Solidesulfovibrio magneticus RS-1: one gene and its partner. The protein of the gene in region 2 interacts with the protein of the main gene of each other region in a pairwise test. Links are inferred from orthologs where the notes say so. Each region holds a gene or a part of one and is shown on either strand. Other genes may lie near its edges.

Region 1 (14,232 bases), 3.4 Mb from region 2 along the record:
GCTGGTTGCCGCAGTCGCAGCGCAGCGACCCGAACACGTCGCCGGTCAGGCACTCGCTGTGCACCCGCACCAGCACCGGTTCGCCGGGCACGATGTCGCCCTTGACCAGGGCGATGTGGGTCTTTTTGTCCGAGCTGGCCTCGAAGGCCACGGCGCGGAAAGAGCCGAAGGCCGTGGGCAGGGTGGCTTCGGCCACCTTGGTCACGGCCACGTGGCCGTAGCGCATGCGGTAGCGGATGAGGTCGGCCACGGAGGCGATCTTGAGATTGTGCTTCTCGGCGAATTCGATCAGGTCCGGCATCCGGGCCATGTTGCCGTCTTCGCGCATGATCTCGCAGATGACGCCGGCGGGCTTGAGGCCGGCCAGCCGGGCCAGGTCCACGCTGCCTTCGGTCTGGCCGGCGCGGTCGAGCACGCCGCCTTCGCGGGCGCGCAGGGGAAAGATATGGCCTGGGGTCACGAGGTCTTCGGGCACGGCCCCGTCGGCCACGGCGGCCAAAATGGTGGTGGCCCGGTCATAGGCCGAGATGCCGGTGGAGACGCCGACCTTGGCTTCGATGGAGACGGTAAAGCCGGTGCCAAACGGCGACTTGTTGTCCTGGGTCATCATGGGCAGGGCGAGCTGGTCCACGAGATTGGGGGCCAGCGACAGGCAAATGAGGCCGCGGCCGTGGGTGGCCATGAAATTGATGATTTCCGGGGTGACCTTTTCGGCGGCGACGGTGAGGTCGCCTTCGTTTTCACGGTCTTCGTCATCGACGAGGATGATCATCCGTCCGGCGCGGATGTCCTCGATGGCGTCCTCGATGGGGCTTAAGCGCATGTGGGTATACCTCGTTCGGGTCGGCGCTGTGCGGCCGGCTCCCTGGGGAAAAGACCAAAGACCCGGGACGGGCCGGGTCAAAGGGGACGCATCCTATTCCAGGCCGGCGGCCAAGGCAAGCGGGGCGGAATAGCGGGATTTTCGAGGCGCGGCGGGGCGTCGGCAAAAGGGTCGGCGCGACGCGGCGGTCCGCGTCGCGCCCCTGAAACAATGCGCAAGGAATTGTAAAAAAGTCATGGCGTTCGTCTCGTTCCTGCGAAAGGCCCTGTGGGCTTCTCGCGGACGCGACACTAAACCCGAATGTCGATGGTGGACCCGGGCGCGGGCACGGGAGCGGCCTGGGCCGGGCTTTGCGCCGTCGCGACCAGCCCGGCTTGCGTGGCCTGCCCGGCCGGCTCGGCCTGCCCGGCCGGCTCGGTCTGCCCGACCGATTCGGCAGGCGCGGTCTCGGCTGTCTGCCCGGCTGCTTCGGCAGGCACGGCTTCGGCCGTTTGCCCGGCCGACGTGGCCTGGGCGGCTGCGGCCGCCTGGATGGCCTCGGTGGTCGAAGCGTCGCCGGCCGTGGTCGTCGCATCGGGCGTGGCCGCTCCCTGGCCGGCGGCGTCTTCCGACTGGCCGGTCGCCGCCGCCTCGGCCTTGTCCTCGATGTCCTGGCGGGTGGCGTCGAGGTTGTCCTGGGCGCTGTCGCCGACTTCTTTATCGACGGCCTGGCCGACGCTGTCTTCCACTTTGTATTTGTTTATGACGGCGGCGACAAAGGTCGAGTCGCCGCTGCTGGACCCCACCTTGGCCATGGTGGAGGCAAATTGCGTCGACATGGACGTGAGCAGGGCGCTCATGGAGCCGCCAAAGGATTTTTCCGTCTGCAAGCCATCCAGCCGGGCCTGCAGATATTTCGAGGGACCGGCGTCGGCCTGGACGAAGTTGCCGGCCAGCATGTTGTCGGTCTTGGCGGCAACAGCGGGTTGCGGGCTTTTCGTCGTCGGCGCGGCCACGGCGCTGGTCGTCTGGGTCAGCGCGGAAAGGGCGGCGACGTCCATCGGTTTTCCTCCGGTTGGCGTGTCAACACTTATCGGCCGGCCGTAAGAGGAAGATTAGGGAGGGATGGGAAATAGTGTAACGACCTGACCGGTCGGACGTCTCGCCGGGGTTGGGGGCCGCGACTGCGGCCAACAGCTGGCGCGAAAGAAGCGATGCTTGAGAGCCGACTGGTTCCCTGGACAGTCGGGCCTTGAAGGCGAGGGGGGTTAGCCGCCCAGCACCGAAGCCACGAATTCGGCCGGCATCATGGTGGCGGCGGTGATTTCGGCCGGGGACAGGCCCTTGTCGCGCAGGCGCTCGACGACCGCCTCCATGGGTTCGGCCACCTCGACGATGTGGCCGTCCGGGTCGCGCAGGCGAAAGGCGCGCTGGCCCCAGGGCGCGGACTTGGGCGGATGGATGATCTCGGCCCGGGTCATGACGCGCTCGAAGGCGTCTTCCAGGGCCGCGTCCTCGAAATACAGTTCCAGATTGTCGCGGCCCATGGGACCGGCCGGTGGGCCTGCTTCCTCGTCGAAAACGATGCGGCGGGCGGTGTCCTCGCGCCACAGGCAGAAATGCGGGTAGGCGACGTAGCCCGGCAGCACGTGCAGGGGCGACTGGCCCATAAGCTCTTCATAAAAGGCCCGGGCGCGGTCGATGTCGGCCACGAAGATGCAGACGCTGCGGTATTCGATGGGCATTGGGGCCTCCGTGGCGTAGGCGGCTGGAATTACTTGATGTAGTAGCCGACCAGACGCCAGGAGCCGTCTTTTTCGTGCATGACGGTCACGGTTTCGATGGCGGCGGCTTTCTGGGCAAAGGTGGTGTCGTAGGTCAGCACGACATAGGAGCCGTCGGGCGCGCCAGGCAGGGACCGGGCCTGGATGATGGTGTTGCGGACGCGTTTCTGGACCGGCCCCAGCGGGGCGCGCAGGCCAGAGAGGCCCTTGTTCCAGACGTCCTCGGTGACGGCGCCGCGAAAAAACGACGAGGCTTCGCGCCAGCTTTCGGAATACTTGCCGGCGTCGCACAGGGCCAGCCATTTGCCGGCGGCGGCCTCGGCGGCGGCTTCGTCGCCCTCGGCGGCCAGGGCCGAGCCGGCGGCCAGACAGAGCATGGCGCAAAGGAGGAAGAAAGCGAGACGTTTCATGGGGCGGCTCCTTTCAGGTCGCGGCGATGCGGCGGTTAAAACCCGTTCTCCCGCAAAAACGCCTCGGAAATCTTCGATTCCTTCTTCCCCTGGGCGTCCTGCCACGGCCCAAGCATCCGCAGCACGTATTTCCCCAGTACGTCGGTCTCCATGTTGATGACCGTGCCGGGCTTCCAGCCGGAAATCGTGGTCGCACCCTGGGTCGAGGGGATGATGTTCACCGTGAGCCACCCCTCGCCGCATTCGTTGACGGTCAGGCTGATGCCGTCCAGGGCCACCGACCCCTTGGGTACGACGAAAATCGAAAATTCCTTCGGGAAATCTATTTTATACTGCATGGACTGTCCAGCCGGCGTCACCGTCGCCACCTCGGCCAGACAATCCACATGGCCCGACACCATATGGCCGCCCAGGCGGTCGCCCAGGGCCAGGGCGCGCTCCAGGTTCACCACACCGCCGATCTTGAGCTTGCCCAGGTTCGAGCGCGAAAGCGTCTCGCCCGAGGCATAGGCCGTGTACTCCCGGTCGCCGAAGGTTTCGACGGTCAGACACACGCCGTTGACGGCGATGGATTCGCCGAGAACGATGTTGTCCAGATCGAAAAGCGCCTTGATGCGAAACCGCGTCTCATTGCCCCGCGACTCCACGGCCGCGATGCGGCCCAAACCCATCACCAGTCCCGTAAACATAAAAAACCTGTCCTCGCCCTGCGTTCACTCGTTCCCCATGTCGGGGGTCCGAGGGGCTGAGCCCCCCGGCGGGTCCGGGCAGCGCCCGGTCTTGCCGCTTCCTTCCCGGTCTTCCGCCTACTTCGTCCCTTCGAGTTCCAGCAGGTATTTTTTCATGTCGATGCCCGGTCCGAAGCCGGTGAGCGCGCCCTTGGCCCCGACCACGCGGTGGCAGGGGTAAATGAGCGGAAACGGATTGGAGGCCATGACCCGGCCCACGGCCCGGGCCGCCTTGGGGCGTCCGGCCTTGGCCGCCAGCCAGCCGTAGCTGACCGGCTGTCCGGCCGGCACCTGGGCCAGCTCTTCCAACACCCGGCGCGAAAAATCCGTCGCCTTGCCCCAGGCAAAGGGCAGTTTGGGCCAGTCGGCCTGGCCGCCGGCCACATAAGCCTCCAGGGCGGCCTGCACCGCCCGGCCGGCCTCGCTTGCCACGCTGCGCGTCTTGCCCTCGGCCCAGGTCAGTTTCAAGGCCGTGACCTCGCCGTCCTTCCAGGTGATTTCCAACGCCAACGGATCGGCAACGCAGATGTCGGTGAACGTCTGTGCGGACATGGTGTTTTGCCTCCGGCGGCCAGGGCTCTGCCCTGGACCCGCCGGGGGGATGATCCCCCCGGACCCCCGCGACGGGGTTGCGGTCTTTTACGCTATTTCGTCCCGCCCTGCCATCATCTCGCATCCCCTTGCCTTGGGGCGGCGTTTTGCCTGGGCGGACGCTTCGTCCGCCCAGGCAAAACGCCGCCCCATGACAGGAGGGTTCGGGAGGGGGTGACCCCCTCCCGAGATCTTATTCCCAAAGTCCTTCCATTTTCAAAATATCCAGCGCGATCTTTTTTCGGGCGGCCACGGCGGCGGGGGTGTTTTCGGGCACTTCGAGATTGAGGGCGAAGTACCAGACGTCGGGGCCGCGCGTGACCGAGCCGACGTACCAGCCGACGTTGGGCGAAACGCGGGCGGTCAGCCCGGTCTTGGCCCGCAGCACGGCGTTTGGCGTCTTGTCGGTGATCATCATGGTCAGCACGTCGTCCATGACTTGACGGCGCAGGGGCAGTTCGCGGCGGTGCAGGCGGCCGAGGAAGTCGAGTTGCTGGAGAGCGGTGATGCGCAGCGCGCCGTCGAGCCAGAACCGGTCGATGCCGCCGCCGATGTCGCCGTTGCCGTAGTGGAAGTCGGCCAGATATTTGGCCATGCGTTCGGGGCCGATGCGCCGGGCGATTTCCTGGTAAACCGGCACGCAGGACACGGCAAAGGCCCGGGCCAGGGTCAGGTCGGCGTTCCATTCGGGAAGATGGCGCGGCTTGCCGTCGTAGGGGAAGACTTCGCTGGGGCCGGAGACGGCCCCGGTTTCCAGGGCAATGAGCGAGTTGGGTATTTTGAAGGTGGAGGCGGGCAGAAAGGCGGTCGCGGCCCGGGCCGGATTGTGGACGAGGATTTCGGGCGAACCTTCCTGGCGCAGGACCATGGTTCCGGTCAGGCCGGCGTCGTTGAAGGGTTTTTGCCACTGCGGCCGTTCGATGAGGCTGGGGGCGGCGGCCCGGGCCAGGGCCGGGGCGGCGAGGAGGAGCAGGAAAAGGGCGAAGCGGCGCAGCAGCAAGGGGAAAGTCGGTGTCATGGGAGCCTCTTTGGAGTTGGTCGTGGCGGAAATCCCGGGCGTGGCTCAAGGGGGCGCGGCGGCGTCACAAGGTTTTGCCGATGCGCGAAAGCGTGTCGGACCAGAGAATGATTCTGGCCCGGCCAAGGATTTTATTTTTGGGAATCGTGCCGAAGAAGCGGGAATCGTAGGATTCTTCCCTGTTGTCGCCAAGGACGAAGTAGGTGTCGGGGGCTACGGTCATGGCGGGCATCGAGTCTCTTCTGGCCTGAAACGCCGTGTCGCCATGCCTGGCATGGCTGTCGTCAATAGGAGCGCCGTTGACGAACACCTGCTTGTTCTCGATAACCACGAGATCGCCGGGCTTGGCGATAATCCGTTTGATGAACAATTTCGTTTCGTCCTCGGGGAAGAGAAACGCGATCACATCGCCGTAATCCGGTTCTCCTGGCGAGTATGCCGTCAGGTCGACAAGGAAATGCTCGTTTAAGAGAATAGCGTCGCTCATGGAGCTGGAAGGCATGCGCCACTCGTCCGGGATAAAATGTAATGAATCAAAATAGAAGGAAGACAGACAAGCAAGAACGCCGAACGCTATGAGACTGTCCAGACGCATGAACCATCGTTTTTCTTTTTGGGGTTCACTTGAGGAGAGCCGCCAGGCGTCGAATATGATGTATCCATAGATCGCGGTATAGGAAACGATGAGAAGGAAGAAGCCTGAGGTCGTGTAGATGGTCTTGAAGTAGATCTGCCCCAAGTACGTTGCCGTGAGAAGCACGGAAAGGGCTATCCCTCTGGCCGGATAGCCGACGGCGATGTGCCCCAGGCCCGGGACCAGCAGGCTCCAGAAAATCGCGGGCTTTGGCCAGCGTTTATTATGGGCGGGACGATCCTTCATGTCGGCCTGGGCGTCCGGGAGGGTGCCGCTCTCGATTGACCCGTAGGGCAGGGCGGGGTGGATTGTTCGCTGTCAGTGTATTGGCTGGCCGATAAAAATCAAGGGCGAGGCGAGGGAGGCCCCTGGGGCTGCATGCCTGTCTCGCTTCCTAGCGCGCACCCCTGCCGGATGTCCTCGCGTTCCAGCCGCGCGGCGATGTCGCCCAGGATGCCCTGTTTGTCGGCGGCCCAGGCCGGGGCGAGGAGTTCGCCCGGGGCGGGGTCGGCGTTTTGGCGCTCCACGGCCACGTGACCCGGCAGCAGGGCGATGGCCCGGCACACGGCCTCGACATACGCTTCGCGGGCCATGGGCTGGTAGCCGCCGGCTTTGTGGAGGGCGGCCAGGCCGGAGCCGGCCACCACCAAGGTATTGTGGAGCTTGACCCCGGCAATGGGCAGGGCGGCGACAAAACGCACGGTGGCGAGAAAATCCTCGACGCCCTCGCCGGGCAGGCCGGCCATGAGATGGGCCGTGACGGCAAGGCCCGCGTCGGCGGCCATGATGGTCGCCCGGGCGAAATCGGCCGTCGTGTGGCCCCGGCCTATGCGCCGAAGCGTCGCGTCGTTGGCCGACTGCAAGCCCATTTCCAGGCGCACATGGCCCACGGGCGCGGCGGCCAGCAGGGCGATTTTTTCGAGGTCCAGGCAATCCGGCCTCGTGCCCAGGCAAAGGCCCTCGATGTCGGGCAGGGTGGCAAGTTCGGCCACAAGCGCGGCCAGGCGCTCGGGCGGGCCGTAGGTGTTGGAAAAGGACTGGAGATAGGCGACGAGGGCTTCATTGCGCCGCCGGGCCGGGAGAGTGAGTCTGTCCCATTGCGCCCGGAGGCCGAAGCCTTTAAGGTGCAATCCCGTTCCCGATCCGGCCGCGTTGCAAAACAGGCAGCCGCCCCGGGAGAGCGCACCGTCCCGATTGGGGCAGGAACTTCCCGCATCCAAAGGAATTTTCTTGGCCTTTCGGCCGAAAACGGCCCGAAAAGCCTGGGCGAGCGTGTGGACGCGGGCAGTCATGGCGGTTTTTTGGCCGGAAAATCTCTCGTTGACAACACGGGACGAATCGGCAAACACAACCCGTCTGCGACAGCATAGGCCGATTTTGCGGCAAGCGAGGCGATATGTCCAGTTTTTTGAATAGGATATTGGGGCTTTTCTCCAACGATCTGGCCATCGACCTGGGAACGGCCAACACCTTGGTGTTCGTCAAGGGCAAGGGCATCGTCCTGTCCGAACCCTCGGTGGTGGCGGTGAAAAAGGACCCCCGCGGCGGCAACAAGGTGTTGGCTGTGGGCCTGGAAGCCAAGCGGATGCTTGGCCGCACCCCGGGCAACATCGTGGCCATCCGTCCCATGAAGGACGGCGTCATTGCCGACTTCGAAGTGACCGAGGCCATGCTGCGGCATTTTATTTCCAAGGTCCACAATTCCCGCCGGCTGGTGCGCCCGCGCATCATCATCTGCGTGCCCACGGGCATCACCCAGGTGGAAAAGCGGGCGGTCAAGGAATCGGCCCAGAGCGCCGGCGCCCGTGAAGTCTACCTCATCGAGGAACCCATGGCCGCGGCCATCGGGGCCAACCTGCCCATCACCGAACCCACCTCCAACATGGTGGTGGACATCGGCGGGGGCACCACGGAAGTGGCGGTCATTTCGCTGTCCGGCGTGGTCTATTCGAAATCCGTGCGTGTTGGCGGCGACAAGATGGACGAAGCCATCATGCAGTACGTCAAGCGCAAGTACAACATGCTGATCGGCGAATCCACGGCCGAACAGATCAAGATCCAGGTCGGCTCGGCCCATCATTCCACCAGCCAGGGCGAGATGGAAGTCAAGGGCCGCGACCTCGTCACGGGCATTCCCCAGAACATCACGATCTCCTCCGAGGAAGTGCAGAAATCCATTTCCGAGCAGGTGGAGAGCATTGTCCAGGCCGTGCGTATCGCTCTGGAGCAGACGCCTCCGGAGCTGGCGGCGGACATCGTGGACCGGGGTATCGTGCTGACCGGCGGCGGCGCGCTTCTGCGCGGCCTCGACCAGCTGCTGCGCGAGGAAACCTCGCTGCCCATCACGGTTGTTGACGACCCCCTTTCGACGGTTGTCCTCGGCTCCGGCCGGGCGCTGGACAACCTGGACGTCCTGAAGGAGGTCACGATAGATTAAACCCACCCCGCAGCGGATCGCGATCGGCCTGCTCGTCGTCCTGTTTCTTTACCTCGGCCTTTTCACCTGGAACATCCGGACAGGCTACGTCGACACGCTGGCGAGCCACACCGGACTGGAGTTCGCCAGGTGGGTTTTGGCCCCGGGAAAGTGGGTCCACGAACAGGTTGCGTCGTTTTGGAGCCGCTATCTGTATTTCGTGGGCATCCGGCAGCAAAACGACCAGCTGCGCCTGGAGCTGGATTCCGCGAAAAAGGAGCTCGCCGAGTTGCGTGAAAGCGCTTCGGAGGTGGAGCGTTTGCGCCAAATTCTGTCCCTGACGCCGCCCATCGATTGGACGCGTCGGGCAGCACGTATTATTTCCCATCGCCTGGGTCCCAACGCCGCCCTGGAGACGTTTCTCATCGACAAGGGCAGCGCCCACGGCGTTTCGGTCAACATGCCGGTGGTCTCTCCCGACGGGGTGGTCGGGCGGGTGCTGCGCCTGTCGCCCACGGCCGCGACCATTTTGCTCATCACCGATCCCAACAGCCGCATTCCTGTGGTTTCCCAGAAAAACCGCACCCAGGGCATCGTCAAGGGCGAGGGGCCGACCAAGGAACTCACCCTGCAGTACGTGCCCCAGGGAGCGCCCGTGGAAGAAGGCGAGGTGCTGGTCACCTCGGGGCTGGAAGAAATTTTCCCTAAGGGGCTGCCCGTGGCCAAGGTGACCTCGGTGGGGCGCTCGGGGTCGTCGTTGTTTCAGCTTATCCACGCCGCGCCGCTTTTCACGCCGCGCCAGCTTGAGGAAGTGGCCCTGCTGTTTAGGGCCACGGCCGCGGCCGCGCCGGTTCCCACGACCGCGCCCGTGGTCGCGCCGCCGCCGCCGCCCGCCACAGCCCCGGTGTCGCCGGTCATCACCCCGCCAAACGCCGCCCCGTCCGTCAAGCCGCCCAAGGGCCTCAAGACCCCGGCCGCCATCCCGCCGGCTCCGGGCCAGGGCGCGCCGCCGCCCCCGCCCCCGGCTCCCGCGCCGACGCCGGCTCCGGCCCCGGCCGTGGTCGAACCGGCCAAACCGGCCAAGAAGGCCGACAAGCCGGCGGAGTCCGAGAAAAAACGCCGCAAGCCGGCCCGGACCGAAGGGCAATGAGACCGGCCCACATCGTCTTCTGGACCCTGTTGACGCTCGGCGGGGTCTGGCTGCAAAACATCGTCCCCGGGGTGGACTTCCTGGCTCCAGGGCTTATCCTGGCCATGCAGGAGGAGAAATGGACCGTGCCGGTCTGGCTGGGGGGCATCTGGCTCTTCATCCAGGAGGGGACAGGCTCCATGCCCTTCGGGGCGGGTATCCTCTGGTACGGCGCCTTGGCCGGCTTGTATTTTTTCGGGCATTGGCTGTTTGAAGCCCGAAATTTCCTTTTCATGCTCATCTTGGGAGCCTGCCTCGGCGCCATGCATTTCCTTTTCATCAACGTCATGGCCCTGCTCCAGGACTGGTCCATTTATATGGACCGACTGGGCGTCGAGGCGGTGCAGCAGGCCCTGATCTTCCCCATCGAATGGGGCCTTTTGTACCTCATCCACCACCATCTGCCGGGCGATCCCCATGCGGCTTGAGACCGAAACCCCGCAACAACACGCCCCCCGTTCCGGGCTGATTCTGCTCCAGGCCCTGGTGCTCGGGCTTTTTTGCCTGTTCACCCTGCGCCTGTGGTATTTGCAGGTCCACAAGGGCGGCACGTTTTCCGACATGGCCCGGGACAACCAGCTGCGCCAGGTGCTCATCGGTTCGGCCCGGGGGCGCATCCTCGACAGGAGCGGCACGCCCCTGGCCGTCAGCGAACCGTCCTTTGCCCTGGGCCTGGTGCGCGAGGACTGCGAGGACATTGACGGCACCCTGACCAAGGTTTCGGAATGGACCGGCGTGGACAAGCACGTGCTGTCCGAGACGGTCAAGCGCGGCAAGAAACGGGTCAAGCCCTTTGAGCCGCTCATCCTCATCACCGACCTGCCCTACGAGGCCCTGGCCCGCATCGAGGCCAACGCCATGCTCTATCCGGGCCTGGAAATCGTGGTGCGCCAGAAACGCTACTACCCCACCGGCGCGCTCATGTCCCATGTGTTGGGTTACGTGGCCGAGGCCAACGAAGACGAACTGGAGAAAAATCCCCAGCTTTCCCTGGGCGACTCCGTGGGCAAGCAAGGCCTGGAACTCACTCACGAGGACGAGCTGCGCGGCTCCAAGGGCCGCAAGCAGGTGGAAGTCGACGCTTTCGGCCGCCAGCATAACGAATTCATCCTGGAGCCGCCGCGCGCCGGAGCCGATCTCAAGCTGTCCATCGACATCGGCCTGCAGAAAGAGTGTTCCCGATTGCTGGAGGGCCAGGCCGGGGCGCTGCTGGTCATGGAACCCGACACCGGCAAGATCCTGGCCATGGTCAGCCAGCCGAGCTTTGACAACAACATGTTCGTCCTTGGAGTGCCGGCCGACAAATGGCGGGAGCTGCGCGACAACCCGCGCCATCCTATCCAGAACCGGGTGACCCAGGGCGTGTATCCGCCGGGTTCGGTCTTCAAGCTCCTCATGGCCGCCGCCGGCCTGTCCGAGGGCTTTGTCCGCCCCGGCGACGTGGTGGCCTGCCCCGGGGTCTACAAGGTCGGCAACCGCGACTTCCACGACTGGAAAAAGGGCGGCCACGGGGCGCTGGATCTGCGCGGGGCGTTGGTCCATTCCTGCGACATCTATTTTTACAAGCTCGGCGACCGTATGGGCATCGACCGGCTCCACGACTACGCCGTGGCCAGCGGTTTCGGGACCCGCACCGGCATCGACCTGCCCCACGAAAAGGCCGGGCTCATTCCCTCCAAGGAATGGAAAAAGAAACGTTTCGGCGCGGCCTGGTCCAAGGGCGAGACCGTCATCGCCTCCATCGGCCAGGGCTACGTCCTGACCTCGCCGCTGCAGATCGGGCGCTACCTGTCGGCCCTGGTCAACGGCGGCCGGCTCATGAAGCCCGAGCTGGTGGAGACCGAAGCGCCCCAGGTGGACGCCACGCTGCCGCTGAAAGACGGCGACCGGCAGGTGATCCTCGACGCCATGGTGGCCACGGTGGAAAGCGGCACGGCCAAGTCCTTGCTGCGCTCCGACGCGGTCATGGCCGGCAAGACCGGCACGGCCCAGGTCGTCAAGCTGATAAACGCCGACATCCGCCGCAAGACCCACGAAATGCCCTACGAGCAGCGCGACCACGCCTGGCTCGCTAGTTGGGGCCGCAAGGACGGCAAGACCTACGTGGTGGTCTGTCTGGTGGAGCACGGCGGCCACGGCGGCGAGGTCAGCGGTCCGCTGGTGCGCAAGGTCTACGAATATTTGTTCGGCCCGGCTCCGGGCAAGCCGCCCCGGGCGGCCGGCGCGGCCCCGGCCGCCGCGCCTGGCGAACCGGCCGTCGACCCCGGCGACGTCGGGGATTAGCCGGCCGGCCGCAGACGGCGCCCTTTTAACCATGCAGACGCGGCCGTCGGCCGTCGCGGGACCTTTCCCACGACGGGCCGGGCGCCCGCCGCCAAGCCGGGGTTGCTCCATGCCCTTTGACAGACGCTTCATCCTGAGCGTGAACTGGTCCCTGGTGGCCCTGACCGCCATGTTGTTCGGGGTCGGGGTGCTCAATCTCTATTCGGCCAGCGGCTTTCGCATGGGCGATGAGCTGTCCATGCAGCCTTTCTACAACCGCCAGCTCATCTGGGGCTTGGCCGGACTTGGCTGCATGTTGGCCATGGTGGTTTTCGACTACAAGTATCTGGCCGCCATCGCCTGGCCCCTGGTCATTTCCACCTCGGTGCTGCTGGTTTTGGTGCTGGTCATGGGCAAGACCGTGGGCGGGGCCAAACGCTGGCTGCCCATTGGCGGATTTGCCTTCCAGCCAAGCGAGGTGGCCAAAATCGCCTTGCTGCTGTTGGCGGCCAAGATCCTGTCCAAACGCTCGGAGCGGCTGGGCTGGCTTGACCTGGCCGGCATCCTGGCCGTGTCCCTGCCTGTCGCCCTGCTTATCATCGTGGAACCCGATCTCGGCACGGGCTTAAACGTCCTGCTCCTGGTGGCCGGCCTCATCCTCTACCGGGGCCTTACCGGCCCGGTGTTCAAGACCCTGGCCATCGCCGGCCCCATCCTCATCCCTTGCGGCTGGTTTTTTCTCAAGCCCTATCAGAAGGGGCGCATCCTGACCCTGTTCGACCCCCAGCGCGATCCCCTCGGGGCCGGTTACCACATCATCCAGTCCCAGATCGCCATCGGCTCGGGCCAGATGTGGGGCAAGGGCTTTTTGGAGGGCACCCAGAGCCAGTTGCGCTACCTGCCCGAAAAGCACACCGACTTTGCCGTGGCGGTTTTCGCCGAGGAGTGGGGTTTCATGGGCGGCATCGCGCTGCTGACCCTTTTCTGCCTGTTTTTGCTGCAATTCTACGTCACGGCCAAAAACGCCAAGGACCGTTTCGGCAGTTATCTGGCGGCGGGCGTGTTCTTCTATTTCTTCTGGCAAATCCTCATCAACATGGGTATGGTGCTCGGCATCATGCCGGTCGTTGGCATCCCCTTGCCGTTTATCAGCTACGGGGGGAGCGCCACCATCGTGAACTTCACCCTCGTGGGCATTGTCGTCAACGTCTCCATGCGGCGCTACCTGTTCAAGAAAGGCTAGCGCGGAAAGGACTTGCGGCCACGGAGGGAGCGTTCCCCGGCGGTCGGAGGGCCTTGTGGGCAAGCACGACATCAACGCCTTCCTGGGGGTCGGAACGTCTTTTGTGGGACGGCTGACCTTTGGCGGCGTGGTGCGCATTGACGGGCATTTCGAAGGCGAAATCGTCTCGACGGGAACCCTGGTGGTCGGCAGCCAGGCCCATGTGGCCGGGCGGGTCGAGGTGGCGCGCCTGGTGTGTGACGGGGTCGTGGCCGCCGAGGTGGCGGCGTCGTCTTCGGTGGCGGTGCATGGTCGGGGTCGGCTTTGCGGCGCGGTGCGCACGCCGTCGTTGTCCGTGGCCGAAGGGGGCCGGGTGGACGGGCTGGTGACCATGGGCAACGGGGAGCAACCGCCCCGTCAGGCCCTGGCCGCAGGTTCTTCGGTCAATTCTTCACAAACCCCGCCAAGCTAGGCGGGGCGCGGGTTTTTGGGGTGCGGGGCAGTACGGAATTTGTCAAAAAGGGCTAGACAGGGCGGAGTAAATCCGCTACTGCCGCTTGCTGACTTTGCAAAAATTTTCACAACCTCCCGGAGGGCGCCGATGATTGACTTAAACGCCACGTTTTTCGTCCAACTCGTCAACTTTGTGCTCATCCTGATCCTGCTCAATGTCATCCTCATCGGCCCCATCCGCAAGATTCTCAAAAAGCGGGCTGAGTTCGTTGCCTCCCAGATGGAAGGCATCGAATCTTTCGCGTCCTCGGCCGACGCCAAGCTCAAGGACTACGAACTGTCCCTGGACGCCGCCCGCGCGGCCGCCACGGCCGGCCGCATGGCCATGAAGGCCGAGGGACAGGCCAAGGAAAAGGATCTGCTCGAGGCTGCCGGCGCTGAGGCGGCTTCGAAACTGCAGGCGGCCCGGGCCGAGATTTCCGCCCAGTCCGCTGCGGCGAAAAAGGCCCTGGAGGGCAAGGTGTCGGGGTTGGCCTCCAAGGCCGTTGCCAAGGTGCTGGCGGCGTAAGGCCGAAGGTTTCCAGGATTTCTCAAGGAAAGGGAGGGTTCAATTGAAAAGGCTCCACCTCATCGCCACCGTGGCCCTGGTGTTCGGCCTGGCTGCCGTGGCCTACGCGTCGGGCGACGCCGGGGGCGCGGAAGCCCACGGACTGAACTGGAAGG
Region 2 (15,322 bases):
CAGGGTGAAATAGCGGTTTTCGGCCTGTTTGACGGCCCGGGCCAGTTCCCGGCGCTCCAGGGCCGCCTCCAGGGCGTGGGCCAGCAGATCGAAGCTGACGATGGGTTTTTGCAGGTAATCGGTGGCGCCCAGGCGAAAGGCGCGGATGACGCCGTCGATGCCGTCCTGGCCGGAGATGACGATAACCGGCGGCGCGTCGTGTTCCCGGGACAGGGCTTCCAGCACGCCGAAGCCGTCGCGCCGGGGTAGGCGCAGATCCAGCAGCACGGCGTCGGGCCCGATGTCCGCGATGCGGCGCAAGGCTTCGTCCCCGTCACCGGCCTCGGTGACGGCGTAGCCGGAGATTTCGAGCCAGGCGCACACCGGGCGGCGCACGTTCTCGTCGTCTTCCACCACCAGGATTTTGGCGATTTTGTCGGACATGGCAGGCCTCCCCGGAATTTCGGGCTGGCCCAAGCCTAGCGCTTTTCCAGGAAAGACGCCAGTCGGCAGGCTTTTGTTACGGGTTTGCAACGGGGTCGATTTTGGTGTTGCAAAAATGTCAACGCTGGGCTAGTCAGGAGTTGTCGATGCGGCGGAAAGCGGCCGGCTTGGCCTTGGAGAGGGCCGCGCGGGGCCGTTTGAGGCAACGGACGCGACGACGACGGCAAGGGAATCTTCGACAAAAACGTCATCAGAGGGGGAACCATGAACGCGGCAGATACCGCTTTCGTGCTCATTTCGGCGGCCCTGGTCATGCTTATGACTCCGGGTCTGGCGCTTTTTTACGGCGGCATGGTCCGTACCAAGAACATCCTTGGCACGCTCATGCATTCCAACATCCTGCTTGGCACCGTTTCCGTGCTGTGGGCCATCGTGGGCTACAGCTTGGCCTTTGGCGGCGACATCGGCGGCGTCATCGGCAATCTCGACTTCATGTTCCTTAACGGCGTCGGCACGGCGGCCAAGGAAGGCGTGGACAACATCCCGCACCTGGCCTTCATGATCTTCCAGTGCATGTTCGCCGTCATCACCCCGGCGCTGATCACCGGCGCGTTTGCCGAGCGCATCAAATTCTCCGGCTTCCTGCTCTTCACCACCCTGTGGCTGCTGGTCGTCTACTGTCCCATGGCCCACTGGGTCTGGGGCGGCGGCTGGATGGCCAAGATGGGCGCTCTCGACTTCGCCGGCGGCGCGGTCGTCCACATGAGCTCCGGCGCGTCCGCCCTGGCCGCCGTCCTCTACCTGGGACGCCGCCACGGCTACGGCAAGCAGTCGTTTATTCCGCATAACCTGCCCCTGACCATCCTTGGCGCGGGCATCCTCTGGTTCGGCTGGTTCGGCTTCAACGCCGGCAGCGCTCTGGCCGCCAACGGCCTGGCCGCCTCGGCCTTCGTCACCACCCACCTGGCCGCCGCCGCCGCCGCCTTTAGCTGGATCATCGTGGAGTGGTGGCATCGCGGCAAGCCCACCACCCTGGGCATGGCCTCCGGCGCGGTGGCCGGTCTGGTCGCCATCACCCCGGCCGCCGGCTACGTCGAACCCATGCCGGCCATCCTCATGGGGCTTATTGCCGGCGGGCTGTGCTACGGCGGCGTGCTCATCAAGAGCGTGTTCAAGTACGACGACTCCCTGGACGTGGTGGGCATCCACGGCCTGGGCGGCACTTTCGGCGCCCTGGCCACCGGCCTGTTCGCCACCAAGGCCGTCAACGAGCTTGGCAACGACGGCCTGTTCTACGGCAACCCCGAACAGCTCTGGATCCAGTTCGTGTCCGTGGTCGCCACCTGGGTGTTCTGCTTCGTCATGACGCTGATCCTCTTTAAAATCGTGGACGTGATGGTTGGTATTCGGGTAAGCCAGGACGACGAGATCAAGGGTCTCGACGTCAGCCAGCACAGCGAAGTCGGCTACCAGCTCTAGTCAAGGATAAGGAGCGCGCCATCATGAAAAAGATCGAAGTCATCACTCGTCCCTACAAGCTCGACGAAATCAAGGAAAAGCTGACCGGACTTGGCATCAAGGGCATGACCGTGTCGGAAGTGAAGGGCTTCGGCCGCCAGCGCGGCCACACCGAAGTCTACCGCGGTGCCGAGTACCAGGTTGATTTCGTGCCCAAGGTCAAAATGGAGCTGGTGGTCGAGGACGGCCTGGCCGTCGAGGTCATCAAGGCCATCCAGGCCGCGGCCCAGACCGGCGAAGTCGGCGACGGCAAGATCTTCGTCTCCACCATCGACGAGGTCATCCGTATCCGCACCGGCGAGACCGGCAACGCCGCCATCTAGGCAGTTTGCTGGCAACCCTTCGGGGAAAATGACAAAATAGCCGACCGGGAAGGGGGAACGCCTCCTTCCCGGTCGTTTTATTGATGGGGAGCCTGCCATGCCGTCCGCACCCGACGCGCCGGTCAGCGCCGTCATGCTCGACGAGGGCAAGACCCTGCTGGCCGACGCCCTGGCCGCCGGCCAGTTGGACGTGGCCTACGTCGCCGCCCTGTCCGACGTCTACGACCGCTATTTTCGCCAGCGCCTGCAAGAGTGGGCCGAGGTCAACGCTTCGCAAGCCGACGGCTTCGCTCTGGCCGCTGTGGGCGGCTATGGCCGGCGCGAACTGTGTCCGGCCTCGGACATCGACGTGTTGTTGCTCTTCCCGTCCGAGCCGCCGGACTGGGCCTCGGAACTGGCCCGGTTTCTCTTTTTCCCGCTCTGGGATCGGGGTGTGGAGCTCGGCCACGGGGTGCGCGCCGTTTCCGGCTGTCTGGAGCTGGCCGGCTGCGACCCCAAGGTGCTGGCGTCGCTTGTTGACCTGCGCTTTCTGGCCGGGGAGGCCGCCATCGTCGTGGACCTGACGGCCCGCCTGGAGGCCGGCAGCTTTCCGGCCCATGCCGCTGGCTTCGCCGAGTGGCTGGAGAAGGGCAACAAGGAGCGCGGCCGGACCTATGGCGATGCCGGCGGGATGCTCGAACCTGATCTCAAAAACGGTCTGGGCGGTTTGCGCGACTGGCAGCAAGTCCGCTGGCTCATGCGCCTGGACCCGGGCCGCGAGGCCGACGCTCGCCTGCTGGCCGACGACCTGGCCGCCCTGGAAGACGACGCCCGGTTCGTCCTGACCGCCCGGATGCACCTGCACCGCCTGTGCGGCCGCAAGAACGACAAGCTCTATTTCGAATTCCAGGAACGCCTGGCCGAGGCCATGGGCTTTGGCCGCCGGGGCGACCGCCGGGCCGTGGAGCGCTTCCTGTCGCTGCTGCTGCGCCGCATGGCCGACATCAAGGCCCTGCGCCAGTCGGTCTGGCCGCTTTTGGCCGGACATTTGGGGGCCTTGGATCTGGCCGCCCCGGCCACGTCCGTGGGCGACGGCTTGCAAGACGCCCCCGAGGGCCTGCGTTTCGCCCCGGGGCTGACCGATTTCCAGGCCATGGAGCGGGCCATGCCGCTTTTTGCCGTGTGCGCCGCCCTGGGCAAGGCCCCGTCCCACGAAACCATGGGCCGGCTGCGCGGCCTGGCCGCCGAACTTGGCCGGCTGGCCGAGGTTTCGCCGCGCACCGGCCGGATGCTCTATGACAGCTTAAGCGACATCATGCCGGCCGACGTCTCCGGCGCGGCCCTGGACGCGCTGAGCGCCAGCGGCGTGCTGGAGGCCATCCTGCCCCAGTTCGCCCGGGTCAAGGACAACGTCTCCTACGACGTCTACCATGTCCATCCTGTGGGCCGGCACAGCCTGGAGGCCGTGCGCCTTTTGGCCGAGCTGCGCGTCGGGCCGGCCTGCCGGGCCAGGGAGTTGCTGGACGGCCTGCCCCGGCCGGAGCTGGCTTACTGGGGCCTGCTCCTGCACGACATGGGCAAGGGCCTGGGCGGGGCCCACGCCGAAAAGGGGGCCCAGCTGGCCGAGGACATGCTCTCGCGCCTGTCCGCCCCACCCGAGGCCCGCCACATGATCGCCGCCCTCGTGCGCGAACATCTGCTGCTGCCCGAAACCGCCACCGGCCGCGACCTGTCTGACCGCGACGTGGTGGCCCGGGCGGCCGGCCGGGTGGCCACGGTGGAAGCCCTGGACATGCTCGTGCTCATTGCCCGCTGCGACGGGCTGGCCACCGGCCCCCAGGCCTGGACCGGCTGGAAAGAGTCCCTGGTGTTTGACCTCTACGGCAAGCTGCGCGCCGCCATTGAGCAGGGCCGGCTTTTTGGGGCCGACGACGCCCGGATCATGCTGGCCGCCCGGGACAGCTTGCGCGAGGCCGCCCGGGACCGCTTCAGCCCCGAAGCCCTGGAAGCCCTGCTGTTGGCCATGCCGCCGCGCTATCTCGTCAGCCAGCCCGTGGAGACGATCCTTGGTCATCTGGACCTGCTGGCCGAACTCGACGCCGCCGAGGCCGAGGACCGGCGCATGAAGCCCGGCGACCGGGCCGGCCGCGACGTGGCCGCTCTGACCTACACGGCCCTGCCCGGCGGCGACGGTTTCACGGTCACCGTGGCCGCCCGCCAGGTGCGTGGGCTTTTTCCCACCGTCACGGGCGTGCTGGCCCTGCACGATCTGTCCATCCACGAGGCCGACGTGTTTCGCTGGGAAGACGGCGTGGTCATCCTGTCGCTGCGCACCGGCAATCCGCCCGACGTCATCTACAGCGACGAAGTTTTCGCCCGGGTGTCACGGGCCGTGCGCTACGCCCTGTGCGGCAAGCTGTTCCTGGCCTACCGTCTGGCCCAGAAGCGAGGCGGGTTTGCCCTGTCCCTGGCCGTGGCCGGCCCCAAGTCGCCGCCCGAGGTGGCCATCGACAACAAGGCTTCCGATCTCTTTACGGTCATCGACGTGTCCTGCGACGACCGGGTGGGACTTCTCTACGACATCGCCCGCACCCTGGCCGAGATGGGGCTGGAAACCCATCTGGCCAAGGTCATGACCCCAGCTGGGCGTGTGCGCGACGTCTTTTACGTGCGCGGCCCGGCAGGACGGCGGGTGGAGGACCCGGAGCAGCTGGCCGAGATCAAGGCGGCCTTGTTGCACCGTCTGGCCGACGACCCTTGCACCCTGCGCTAACGGCCGCTTGGAGCCGATATAGGGCCGCATTCGTGGGGGTTGGCCCGGCGTCCGGCCTTGACGCGGCGCGTTGAAGCGGCGATAGAGGGGTTGTGAGAGCCTGCCTGCGGCATGTTGCCGCGGGTCGAAAGGAGCCTGCATGACCGATCACGCTTCCGTATGCGTTCCGCGCATCGGCGAAACGGCCCCGGACTTCGAGGCCGAAACCACCCACGGCATCCTGCGCCTGGAAGATTTTCGGGGAAGCTGGCTGGTGTTCTTTTCGCATCCGGCGGATTTCACGCCCGTGTGCGCCTCGGAACTCATGGCCTTTGCCGGCGTGCGCGCCACCTTGCGCGACATGGGCTGCGAACTGCTCGGTCTGTCGGTGGATTCCATTTTCTCCCACATCGCCTGGGTGCGATCCCTTGAGGAGAAGTTCGGCGCGGCCATCGATTTCCCCTTGGTCGCCGACACCACCGGCGAAGTGGCCCGGCGTTACGGCATGACCATGCCGGCCGAGTCGCCCACCGAACCGGCCCGTGTGGTCTATGTCATCGACGACCGGCAATGTGTCCGGGCGTACATGGCCTACCCCATGACCACCGGACGCAACGTCGCCGAGATCGTTCGCCTTGTGGCGGCCCTGCAGGCCACCGACGCCCACGGCGTGGCCACGCCCGCCGGCTGGAAACCCGGGGACGGGGTGCTGGCTCCCCCGCCGCGAACCCAGGCCATGGCCCAGGAGAGGGCCAAAGCCGCCGGTCCGAACTGCCCGGATTGGTATTTTTGCAAGAGAGAGTTGTCATGATTTCCGACATGTACGACGCTGCTGAAGACACGCCCCAGGTCAAGCCCGACGGAACGCTCACCCAGTCCGCCAAGGACATTCTGCGGGTGTGCGAGCCGCCGGCCACGATGGAGGACATCAGCCGGGCCCTGGTGCGCCATTTTTCCCAGGTTTTGCCCATGGTGCGCGACCTCGTGAACCTGGGGCTCCTGGAAGACCAAAACGGCCGGCTGGCCGTCACGGACTACGGCCGCGAAAAGCTCGGCCGCTGATCCGGCTCCCGGTCCGCGCGCCCGGCGTCGGCAACTGCCGGACGCCGGGCGTCACAGCGGACCTGTGGCCCGGGCCGGGGGGCGGCGACGGGTTGTTCCGGTCTCGGCTTGGGTTCAAGGCCGAAAGACCGTCCGTCATTCCCGACAGGTTATGGTCCGCTTGGGGGCGGACAAGGGGCAAGCAGTACGGCATCGGTTCCAAGCGCCGGGCTTGGCTCTTTACGCTCGCCCCGGGCGGCATTATGGTCTTTCCGGGAGCCGGACGGCCGGGGACGTTGTCCCGGTCTGGCGGCGGCCCGGGAGGTCGCCGTGTCTGCTGATTCCGCCCTGCTCCCCGACGCTTCGACGTCGGACGCGCCTGTCTGCGCCCGGTGCGCCGCCGCCGGCCCGACCTGCTGTTCGCTGACCCCGGGCTTGGAGGAAGTGTGTTTCCCCGTGTCCGAGATGGAGCGAGCCCGCATTGTCGAGGCTGACGGCTTGGCCGTGGGCGGCTTTGTCCACCAGGCCAACACCGAAGCCTTTCTGGCCCAGATGGGGCGGCTTTTTCCCCGCGACCGCAAGATTCTTCCCCGCCTCTTCCCCCCCGGCGGCGACCATCTGCGCCTGGCCGTTGACCCGAAGGGCAATTGCGTGTTCTTGCGGGCCGATGGATGTCGCTTGCCAAGGGATGCGCGTCCGTATTATTGCCGCTTGTTTCCGTTTTGGCTAAACGGCGGGGCCGTCACGGCCTTTGCCGCGCCGGGCTGTCTGGTCCACCGCCAAGGGCGGACCGTGTCCCGGATGCTGGCCCTGCTCGAATATGGCGAGGCCGGCGTGCGCGAACTGCACGGCCGCCTGCGTCTGGCCTGGGGGCTGCCGCCCAAGGAAGGCATGCCCTTCGTCACTCCCTCCCCTGCGAGATACCGTCCGTGAAAAAGTTGCTCATCCTTCTGGCGATCCTGGTGTTCGTGGGCCTCGTTTTCGGCATTGCCGGCGGCGTGGGCCTCTACTACTGGGCGTCCAACGACCTGCCGAGCTTTCGCAAGATCACCGACTACCGCCCGCCGCTGGTCACCACCATCTACACCCGCGACAACAAGGTGCTCGGCTATCTCTATTCCGAGAAGCGCTTCCTGGTGACGCTTTCCGAAATGCCGGACTTTTTGCCCAAGGCCTTCCTGGCCGCCGAGGACGCCACCTTCTACCAGCACGAAGGCGTCGATCCCACGGCCATCCTGCGGGCCATGGTCAAAAACCTCCAGCAGGGCGGCCGCAAGCAGGGCGGCTCCACCATCACCCAGCAGATCATCAAGCGTCTGCTTTTGTCCTCGGAAAAAAGCTACCAGCGCAAGGTCAAGGAAGCCATCCTGGCCTACCGCTTGGAAAAATACCTGACCAAGGACGAAATCCTCACCATCTATTTAAACCAGATCTACCTGGGCTCCCGGGCGTATGGCGTGGAAGCGGCGGCAAGGACCTATTTCGGCGTCCACGTGGCCGATCTGACCATCGCCCAGGCCGCGCTCCTGGCCGGCCTGCCCCAGGCCCCCAGCCGCTATTCTCCGTTTCGTGACTTCGAATCGGCCAAGGCCCGCCAGAAATACGTCCTTGGCCGGATGCTTGCCCAGAACTGGATCAGCCAGGCCCAGCACGACGCCGCCGTGGCCGAGCCGCTGGTCTTTAAAAGCATGCCCGACCCGTCCTGGGAGGTGGCCCCGTTCTACCTCGAAGAGGTGCGCCGGGAACTCATCGATCGCTTCGGCGAAGACCAAGTCTATAACGGCGGCTTGCACGTCCATACCGCCGTGGACCTCAAACACCAGGAAGCGGCCGAGCGGGCCCTGCGCGAAGGCCTTGTCGCTTCGGAAAAACGGCGCGGCTTCAAGCCCAGCCTGGAAAAGCTCGACAAGGACAAATACGAGGAATTCTACGAGCGCTCGGGCGTGCCCGAAGCCCTGCTGCAACCGGGGCGCTGGCTCAAGGCCCTGGTGCAGGAAGTGGTGCCGGCTGGTGCTGTGGTGCGCTTTGGCGACAAGTACGGCCTCATCCCCGCCGAGGACATGAGCTGGGCCAAGGGCAAGGTGGAGCCGGGCGATCTGGTCTGGGCCTCGGTCACGGCCCTGCCCGACAAGGCCGGCCCGGACAAGGCCGCCCCGGCCGCCAAGCCGGCCCCGGCCAAGCCCGGCGAGGCCAAACCGGCCGAGGCCGCCGCCAAAAAGCCCAAGCCCGGCGAAAACCCGCCCCCGGCCGCGCCGGCCAAGGCCGCACGCCCCATGTGGAAGCTGGCCATGCAACTGGAGCCGCGCATCGAAGGGGCCATCGTGTCCATGGAGCCACGCACCGGCGATGTCGTGGCTTGCGTGGGCGGCTTTTCCTTCGAAAAAAGCCAGTTCAACCGGGCCACCCAGTCCTTCCGCCAGCCCGGTTCGTCGTTTAAGCCCATCGTCTACTCCGTGGCCATGGACAACGGCATGACCCCGGCCACCGTGGTCATGGACGGCCCCTTCACCTACGTCGATCCCTGGAGCAAGCAGACCTGGAGCCCGGGAAACTACGAAGGCGACTACGGCGGCCCCATGACCATCCGTTCGGCCCTGGCCAAGTCCAAAAACCTCGTCACCGTACGGGTGGCCCAGCAGGTAGGCATGAAAAAGATCGTGGAGCGCGCCCAGGAACTGGGGCTTCGCGGCGATTTCGGCCCGTTTTTGCCGGTCAGCCTCGGGGCCGTGGCCGTCAATCTCCTGGACATGGTCAAGGCCTACTCGGCTTTTGCCCGGGACGGCTCCACCATCACCCCGCGCTTCATCCTCGACGTCAAAAGCCCCTGGGGCGAGGAAGTCTGGGTCAACAAGCCCGAGGTCAAACAGGTCATGTCGCCCCAGACCGCCTACGTCATGGACTGCCTGCTCAAGGAAGTCGTGCGGGCCGGCACGGCCACGGCGGCCAAGGTCCTGGGCCGTCCCCTGGCCGGAAAGACCGGCACCACCAACGATTTCCAGGACGCCTGGTTCATGGGCTTTTCGCCCTATCTGCTCACCGGCTGCTACATCGGCTTCGACCAGCCCAAATCCATGGGCAAGGGCGAAACCGGCGGCCGGGCCTCGCTGCCCATCTGGCTCTCCTACCGCAAGGCCGTGGAAGACGACTACCCGCCCGAAGACTTCTCGCGTCCGCCCGGCGTCATCATGGGCACCGTGGACGGCGTGCCCATGGCCTTCAAGGAAGGCACCGAAAAGGGCGTGGCCAGCATCATGGACGAAGAACAGGAAAAAGCCTTCTTCACCGACCCCAACGCGCCGCTCGGCAAGGGCGAGGATTTGTTGAAGCAGATGTTTTAGGGGAGACAGGAAGAGGCCTCCGGCGGCTGGGGGCCTGAGGCCCCCAGACCCCCCGACTGCAGAAAAGTGTAAAGGGGAGGGCGGCGGGGGCCGGGCCTTGGTTGGGAGGCGAAGAAATCGTTGGTTGTTTGGTGGGATACACGAGGCTTTGAAAGCCGGGCAGAGGATCCCGCCACACCCTGCGCATGGGGAGAGGGGGCCGGGCTGTCTTGTGGGGATGCGCGCGAAATAGCCGGTCAATCTGGAAATTCGGGCGGTTAGAGCGGGTTGGTTTGGGTGAGTAACGTGCTTAAATTATTGTTCATTAAAGCGCGAAAAAGCGAGGCTGCCTTGACGCGGCCCAGGCTTTGGACTAGCTGTCAGGTTCGGGCAGTCGTCGGGCCTCCCTAGCCGGAGGCCGCCGCGTCGCCAGCCATCGTCCGGACGCCGCGCGTCCGGTAAACCGCGCCCGCGCTGTCGGGCCCCAGGCCGGCCGCCGATGCCGGCAAGCCAGTATGCCGCAAAGTCTTTTCTCCGAACTTTCGCTCATCTACGTCTCGTTCTCCGTGCTCGCCCTCTATGCCCCGGCCGTGCTCGGCGCGTTGGCCCTGGCCTTTTTCCTCTACCGCCGCCACAGCCGGCTGGAGCGTCGTCAGCAAAAACACGCCCGCCTCCGGCGCGACATCGCCCAGCGCGGCCAGGCCCGGCGCAAGCGCCTGCTCCTGGCCAGCCAGCGCGGCAACATCCGCGAACTCGCCCGCCTCGTCCACGGACAGCTCAAAACCCGTGAGCGCGAACTCACCCCCTACCAGGCCCAGCGCACCTCGGCCTTTATCGAGCGGGCCGTGGTCACCGTGGACTTCGACCGCCTCTACGCCCTGCACGTCATTTTCGACAGCAACGACGCCAAACAGGTTTCCCCGGCTGTGGAAACCTTTTTCGAGCATACGAGGTAACCATGCCCCTGCCGGAAAACATCGCCCGGTTCGTCGCCCGGCTGATCAACACCATGAAGACCGAGTCCGCCGACTGGCAGATGGCCCATCAGGCCGATCTGGACAAGCTGCGCGAGGAAAAGCTCGTGGCCGAGCAGGAGCTGAAGCAACGCCTGGAGCTTATGGAGATACGCTTCAAGGAGGAGTGCAAACGGGCCAGGCTCGAAGAGGAGCGGCAAACCGAGAACTTCACGGAATTTTTGGCCAGCATCGACGATATGAAGGCCAACATGCTCGAATACTACGGCGCCATGCCCAAGCCCATGGCGCTGATGATCCACCACCACGCCGCCGAGCTTCTCAAAGACGCCTGGCACAATCCCGACGCCCGGGAACGCCTGCGCAACCAGTCGCGTTTCACGAACCTCATGCTGGCCGTCACCGAAGATCTGACCGACCTTTCCCGCGACGGCGCCCAGCCCAAGGCCCTGCCCGAAAAGACCATCGCCTTCATGCAAAACAAGATCGAATAGCCGGCGGCGTGGCGGCCGTTACTTGGGCCGTTCCCCCTGTCTGGCCTCGGTGACGCAGTAAAGGCCCTGGCCCGAGCGGGCCGGGGCGAAGCAGAGATTGTCGCCCACGCAGGACGCCGGAGCAGTGTCGCCGGCCTGCCAGCGGGCGATAAGCCCGGGTTCGCGGATAAACGGCCGGGACATGGCCACCAGCTCGGCGTCGCCCGAGGCGATGATGTCCTCGCACGTGCCCAGGCTGCGAAGCCCCCCGACCAGGATCACCGGCATGGTCACCCCGGCCGCTTTGACGGTCCGGGCCGTGTCGCGGTACCAGGCTTCGCCGTCCGGGATGGCGATGCGGCCCGGGCGCGAGAAATTGAGCCGCCCGGATTCGAACACCCCGCCCGAGAGTTCCACCGCGTCGAGCCCCGCCGCTTCCAGCCAGCTCACGACCTGGACGCACTCGGCCGAAGTGAAGCCCCCGGCGATGAAATCGTCGCTGTTGATCTTGGCCAGCACCGGATACTCCCGGCCGATGCGGCCCCGGATGGCGCCGAGCACTTCCAGCAGCAGTCTGGCCCGATTTTGCAACGAGCCGCCATACGCGCCAGTGCGGCGGTTGGTGCGCGGCGAGAGGAATTGGCTCAGGCCATAGCCGTGGGCGGCATGAATCTGCACGCCGTCGGCCCCGGCATCGCGGCAAAGGGCCGCCGCCGTGCCAAAGGCGGCTTCCAGCCGGGCCAGATCCTCGGCTTCCATGGCTTGGCCTGCCGTATCATCCTCGGGAACCGACGGCCCAAGCGGCGCTTGACCGGTCACCTCCGGGTCGGCCCGCAGCCCGGCGTGGGCCAGCTGCACCACAAACCGGCCGCCGTAGGCATGGACGATGCGGGCCAGCCGGGCGATGCCGGCCTCCATGTCCGGGCTGTGCGCGCCAAGTTGGGAAGCCCGGGCCTGGCCGCGTTTTTCCACATAGGCGTGGCTGGAGACGACCAGCCCCACCTCGCCCTTGGCCAGGGTCTTGAGCAGCGCTTCCAGCCGGTCCGAGGCCGAGCCGTCGGGGTTGGCCATCCCTTCCCCTGTGGCCGAACGCACGAAGCGGTTTTTAAGCCGCATCCCGTTGATGGCGATGGGCGAAAAGACCTTCATGGAGCCTAGGCCGCCTCGAAGCGGTCAATGAACCGCTCCAGGTCATTGGGATCGCCGTCCCGATAGTCTTCGGGGTAGAGCAGGGCGCTCATGAAAAACGGGCTTTCCAACTGCAGGGCCAAGGCCGCCCGGCGGGCGAAATCCTCAAGCCCCGAGAGCAGCGCGCCCGATCCGTCAACGGCGTTGCCTTTCAGGACCTCGTCGGCTTCGTCAGGCAGCCCTTCGAGCACCAGACATTTTTCCGTCATCAGGCGAAGGTACCCGGCCTTGTCCCCGGCCTCGTGGAGCAGTCGGCCGGCCTCGGCCTCGATCTCGCGGATGCGTCCCGCCGCTTCCCGAACCACGCCCAGGGCGGCGGCCGGCGCTTTACGCTTGGTCATTGTTCCTCGTTCCTCCAAAGCCTTGGACGGGCAAACCACTTCCCGTCGTGAACATAGTATGTACAATCCGGCCGGCCAAGGCAATCGCTTCCCTTGTAAGACGCACTGCTTTTCCGGCCGGCCCCTTGACGCGGACAGGGGGAAACGGTAGTCATATTGTGAAAAATAAGACAAGTTTATGACGAATACCATGCCCCCGGATCAGGGGATTCCGCCGCTGCCCGAAGCAAACGCCAGCGCCCACGCCCTGGACGGCGTGCCGCGCTCGGCGCTCTCGCGCCTGTGTTTCGACGCCGGCGATTACGAACTGCTGCGCATCGTCAACGACGTGCTGGCCCGGCGCGGCTCATCAAGCATGAAACGCCTGCTTGCGCCGTATCTGCATCCCCACGGCATCAAGGAAATGGCCGCGCCCAAGGGGCTGCGCATCGCCTACGCCGTCATCCACCTGCTCGGGTCCCTGGAAGCCGGCATGGCCGGCGACCGGCTGACCGCCTTGCGGTCGCTGCGTGACGAGGTCATGGCCGCGGCCGAATCAGGGCTGGAGAAAAACACTGCCCGGGTGCTGCTGCAGATCATGAAGGAGCTGGTGCGCTCCCGGGACACCCCGCGCCGCCAGCTGGAGCTGGCCCACGATTTCCGCAGTGCCGTGTCCGGCCGGCCACGTGTGGTGCGAAAGCTCCTGGCCGAGTACCATCTCCTGGAAATGCCCGAGGAGTGGAACCAGATCGCCTTTGACGACCACGTCCACGACGCCAACACCAAGGGCCGCAAATCACCCACCCATCTCATCATGGACGCCTGGATCAAGGGCATCCGGCGGCTCACCGTCATCCACTACCATTTCGTGCGCCCGGAGACCGCCGCCGAGCTGCTGGAAGCCGCCGCCATCATGGATATGCGCGTGGACATCGGCATCGAATGCTTGGCCCGCCATCGCGGCGGCCACGTCAAGCTCGTCTGGTCCCCGCGCGGTTTTACTCGGCCCGAGGATTTCGCCGCGTTTCTCAAAAAGCCCGGGGTGCGCGAATTCATGCGTGAGGGCTTCGAACTGTCGCTTCGGGAGCAGCGCCATGTCCTGGCCGTGCTGGCCGCCTTCAACGCCCGCCACCGCCAAACCATCCGCGACCGCTACGGCCTCGACCTGCCGCCCCTTGATCACGAAGAGTTCCTGGCCTTCGTGGGCTCGGGCCAGGCCAGCCTGCTCCATCTGGCCCGGTTCATCCGCGACGCCCTGGCCCCGCTGCTTGACGCTCGGGCCGGCGATACCCTGGACGCGGCGGCCGCTGGCAACGCCTGTCCGCTTTTGGCCGAACGCGACAGCCTGGACGTGGAGTCGCTCTTGGACGACTACCTGTCCCCGGCCGCCAACCCGGACATCGTCCCGCCCGAGGCCCCCCAAGACGGCGAGGCCTTGCCCGAACGCCTGACCGTGGACGTGGCCGAGCTGGCCCGCCGCATACACACCCTGCATGTCGGCAACAGCCTGGCCCTGTGCACGGCCGAAATGCCCTTTGCCGACGTGCTGCTGGCCCTTTTCGCCTGTCGCGGCGACATCACCGGCTGCGACGCCTTCAATCTGCGCGTCTTCGAAACCGGCGGCGGCGACGGCGGCGACGCCCTGGCCCTTATTTCCATTGTCAACGCCGGCAACGTGGTGGCCTTAAAGCGCCTCATAAACCGCACCGCCGATACGGCCGAAGCCGACGGCGACGCCGAAACCGCCGCCAGCCTGCGCGATTTGCGCCGCGACGTGGCCGCCATCGCCGCCGCCTACCGTGCCCGGCCGCTTTCGGCCCGCATTGGCACCGACTCCACCGGCCAGTCCACCCGCTGCCACGGCATGGGGCTGGTGGTGGCCGACACCCTGCCGGCCCGGACCCGCAAGCGGCTGGCCCGCCGCGAAAAACGCCCCGGGACGAGTCTGCGCCGGGCCATCCCCGTGGGTGTGGCTGTCTCGCCCCGGGTGAGCACGCTGCCCGACGAATTCTCAAGCGACCTCTCGGCCCGGTTCTTCCGGTTCCTGCGAGGTCTGCCCGGTCTGCGGCTGGCCGGCTACCGCTACGTGCTGGAGTGGGTGGGCAAGCGCTATTTCAAGGCCACGCCGCAAACCGCCAACATCCACACCCTGGGTGGCATCCAGCAAAAAGCCAGCCAGCGCTGGCTGGCCCGGGCCGAGGCCTTGCGCCGGCCCTTGGGGCTGTCCTGGCGGTATCTGAGCAACACCATCAAGAACGTGCTGAAAATCGGCCTGGGCTTTGCCGTGGCCGCCGCTTCGTTTGCCAGCATCAACTCCTGGTGGGTCCTGGCCTGGATGGGGCCTTTCATCTGGTTTGGCATCACGGGCGTGCGCAACGTCATCCAGGCGGTGCTCGGCTGCGGCGGCCTGCGCCGCTCGCCGCTTTTAACCTGGAAAGACTACGTGAGCTTCGACCGCTTGGCCGATTCGCTCATGTTCACGGGCTTTTCCGTGCCGCTTTTGGATATCGTGGTGCGCACGCTGCTCCTGGGGCAGGGCTTTGGCGTCACCACCTCCAGCGCGCCGCTTGTGCTTTTTGCTTGCATGGCCGTGGCCAACGGCCTGTATCTGGCCAGCCACAACCTGCTGCGCGGGCTGCCCAAGTCGGCGGCCGTGGGCAACCTCTTCCGGTCCGTGCTGTCCATCCCTCTGGCCTATGGCCTCAACCAAGGCCTGGCCTGGCTGCTCATCCAGGGCGGCCTGCCCGATCCCGAGCCGGCGCTTGAGCCCTTTGCCGCCATCGTCTCCAAATTCGCCTCGGACTGCGTGGCCGCCGGCATCGAAGGCCTGGCCGACCGCTCGAAATACGTGCGCATGCGCCTTCGCGACTACCGCGAAAAATTCAAGCAGCTCTACGACACCTATTCGTTGCTGGAGCTGCTCTATCCCAGCGACGACGTGGCCAAACTCCTGGAGACGCCCAAGGAGTTCATCAATTCCATCGGCTCCCAGAAGGGTGATCTGGACAAGATCG

Evidence for each region.
Region 1: the proteins of DMR_RS16470 (region 2) and mrdA interact in binary tests that used the Escherichia coli proteins (3 or more experiments, as listed by UniProt). The link is inferred for Solidesulfovibrio magneticus RS-1 from one-to-one orthologs.

Annotation. Positions count from the first base shown.
Region 1 is NC_012796.1:527,405-541,636, forward strand. The notes cover bases 9,423-12,422. They hold mrdA (penicillin-binding protein 2), read left to right. Parts: upstream 9,423-9,989; coding sequence 9,990-11,855; downstream 11,856-12,422. Other genes in these bases: mreC (rod shape-determining protein MreC), read left to right, coding at 9,423-9,533; DMR_RS02190 (hypothetical protein), read left to right, coding at 9,530-10,000; rodA (rod shape-determining protein RodA), read left to right, coding at 11,965-12,422. Also shown: DMR_RS02135 (bifunctional 3,4-dihydroxy-2-butanone-4-phosphate synthase/GTP cyclohydrolase II), read right to left, coding at 1-823; DMR_RS02140 (hypothetical protein), read right to left, coding at 1,114-1,863; DMR_RS02145 (VOC family protein), read right to left, coding at 2,071-2,547; DMR_RS02150 (DUF4019 domain-containing protein), read right to left, coding at 2,577-2,996; DMR_RS02155 (riboflavin synthase), read right to left, coding at 3,032-3,685; DMR_RS02160 (methylated-DNA--[protein]-cysteine S-methyltransferase), read right to left, coding at 3,803-4,276; blaOXA (class D beta-lactamase), read right to left, coding at 4,509-5,333; lepB (signal peptidase I), read right to left, coding at 5,398-6,213; DMR_RS02175 (TIGR01212 family radical SAM protein), read right to left, coding at 6,312-7,259; DMR_RS02180 (rod shape-determining protein), read left to right, coding at 7,364-8,404; more of mreC, read left to right, coding at 8,541-9,422; more of rodA, read left to right, coding at 12,423-13,077; DMR_RS02205 (bactofilin family protein), read left to right, coding at 13,133-13,528; DMR_RS02210 (ATP synthase F0 subunit B'), read left to right, coding at 13,658-14,077; DMR_RS02215 (ATP synthase F0 subunit B), read left to right, coding at 14,121-14,232. UniProt on the Escherichia coli protein: Catalyzes cross-linking of the peptidoglycan cell wall. Responsible for the determination of the rod shape of the cell. Is probably required for lateral peptidoglycan synthesis and maintenance of the correct diameter during lateral and centripetal growth.
Region 2 is NC_012796.1:3,914,818-3,930,139, reverse strand. Bases 6,566-9,669 are described here. They hold DMR_RS16470 (penicillin-binding protein 1A), read left to right. Parts: upstream 6,566-6,965; coding sequence 6,966-9,374; downstream 9,375-9,669. Other genes in these bases: DMR_RS16475 (hypothetical protein), read left to right, coding at 6,566-6,969. Also shown: DMR_RS25635 (ATP-binding response regulator), read right to left, coding at 1-423; DMR_RS16500 (ammonium transporter), read left to right, coding at 688-1,902; DMR_RS16495 (P-II family nitrogen regulator), read left to right, coding at 1,926-2,264; DMR_RS16490 (HD domain-containing protein), read left to right, coding at 2,362-5,016; DMR_RS16485 (peroxiredoxin), read left to right, coding at 5,156-5,806; DMR_RS16480 (hypothetical protein), read left to right, coding at 5,803-6,057; more of DMR_RS16475, read left to right, coding at 6,367-6,565; DMR_RS16465 (hypothetical protein), read left to right, coding at 9,869-10,309; DMR_RS16460 (hypothetical protein), read left to right, coding at 10,312-10,821; DMR_RS16455 (NADH:flavin oxidoreductase), read right to left, coding at 10,840-11,949; DMR_RS16450 (hypothetical protein), read right to left, coding at 11,955-12,329; DMR_RS16445 (hypothetical protein), read left to right, coding at 12,508-15,322. UniProt on the Escherichia coli protein: Cell wall formation. Synthesis of cross-linked peptidoglycan from the lipid intermediates.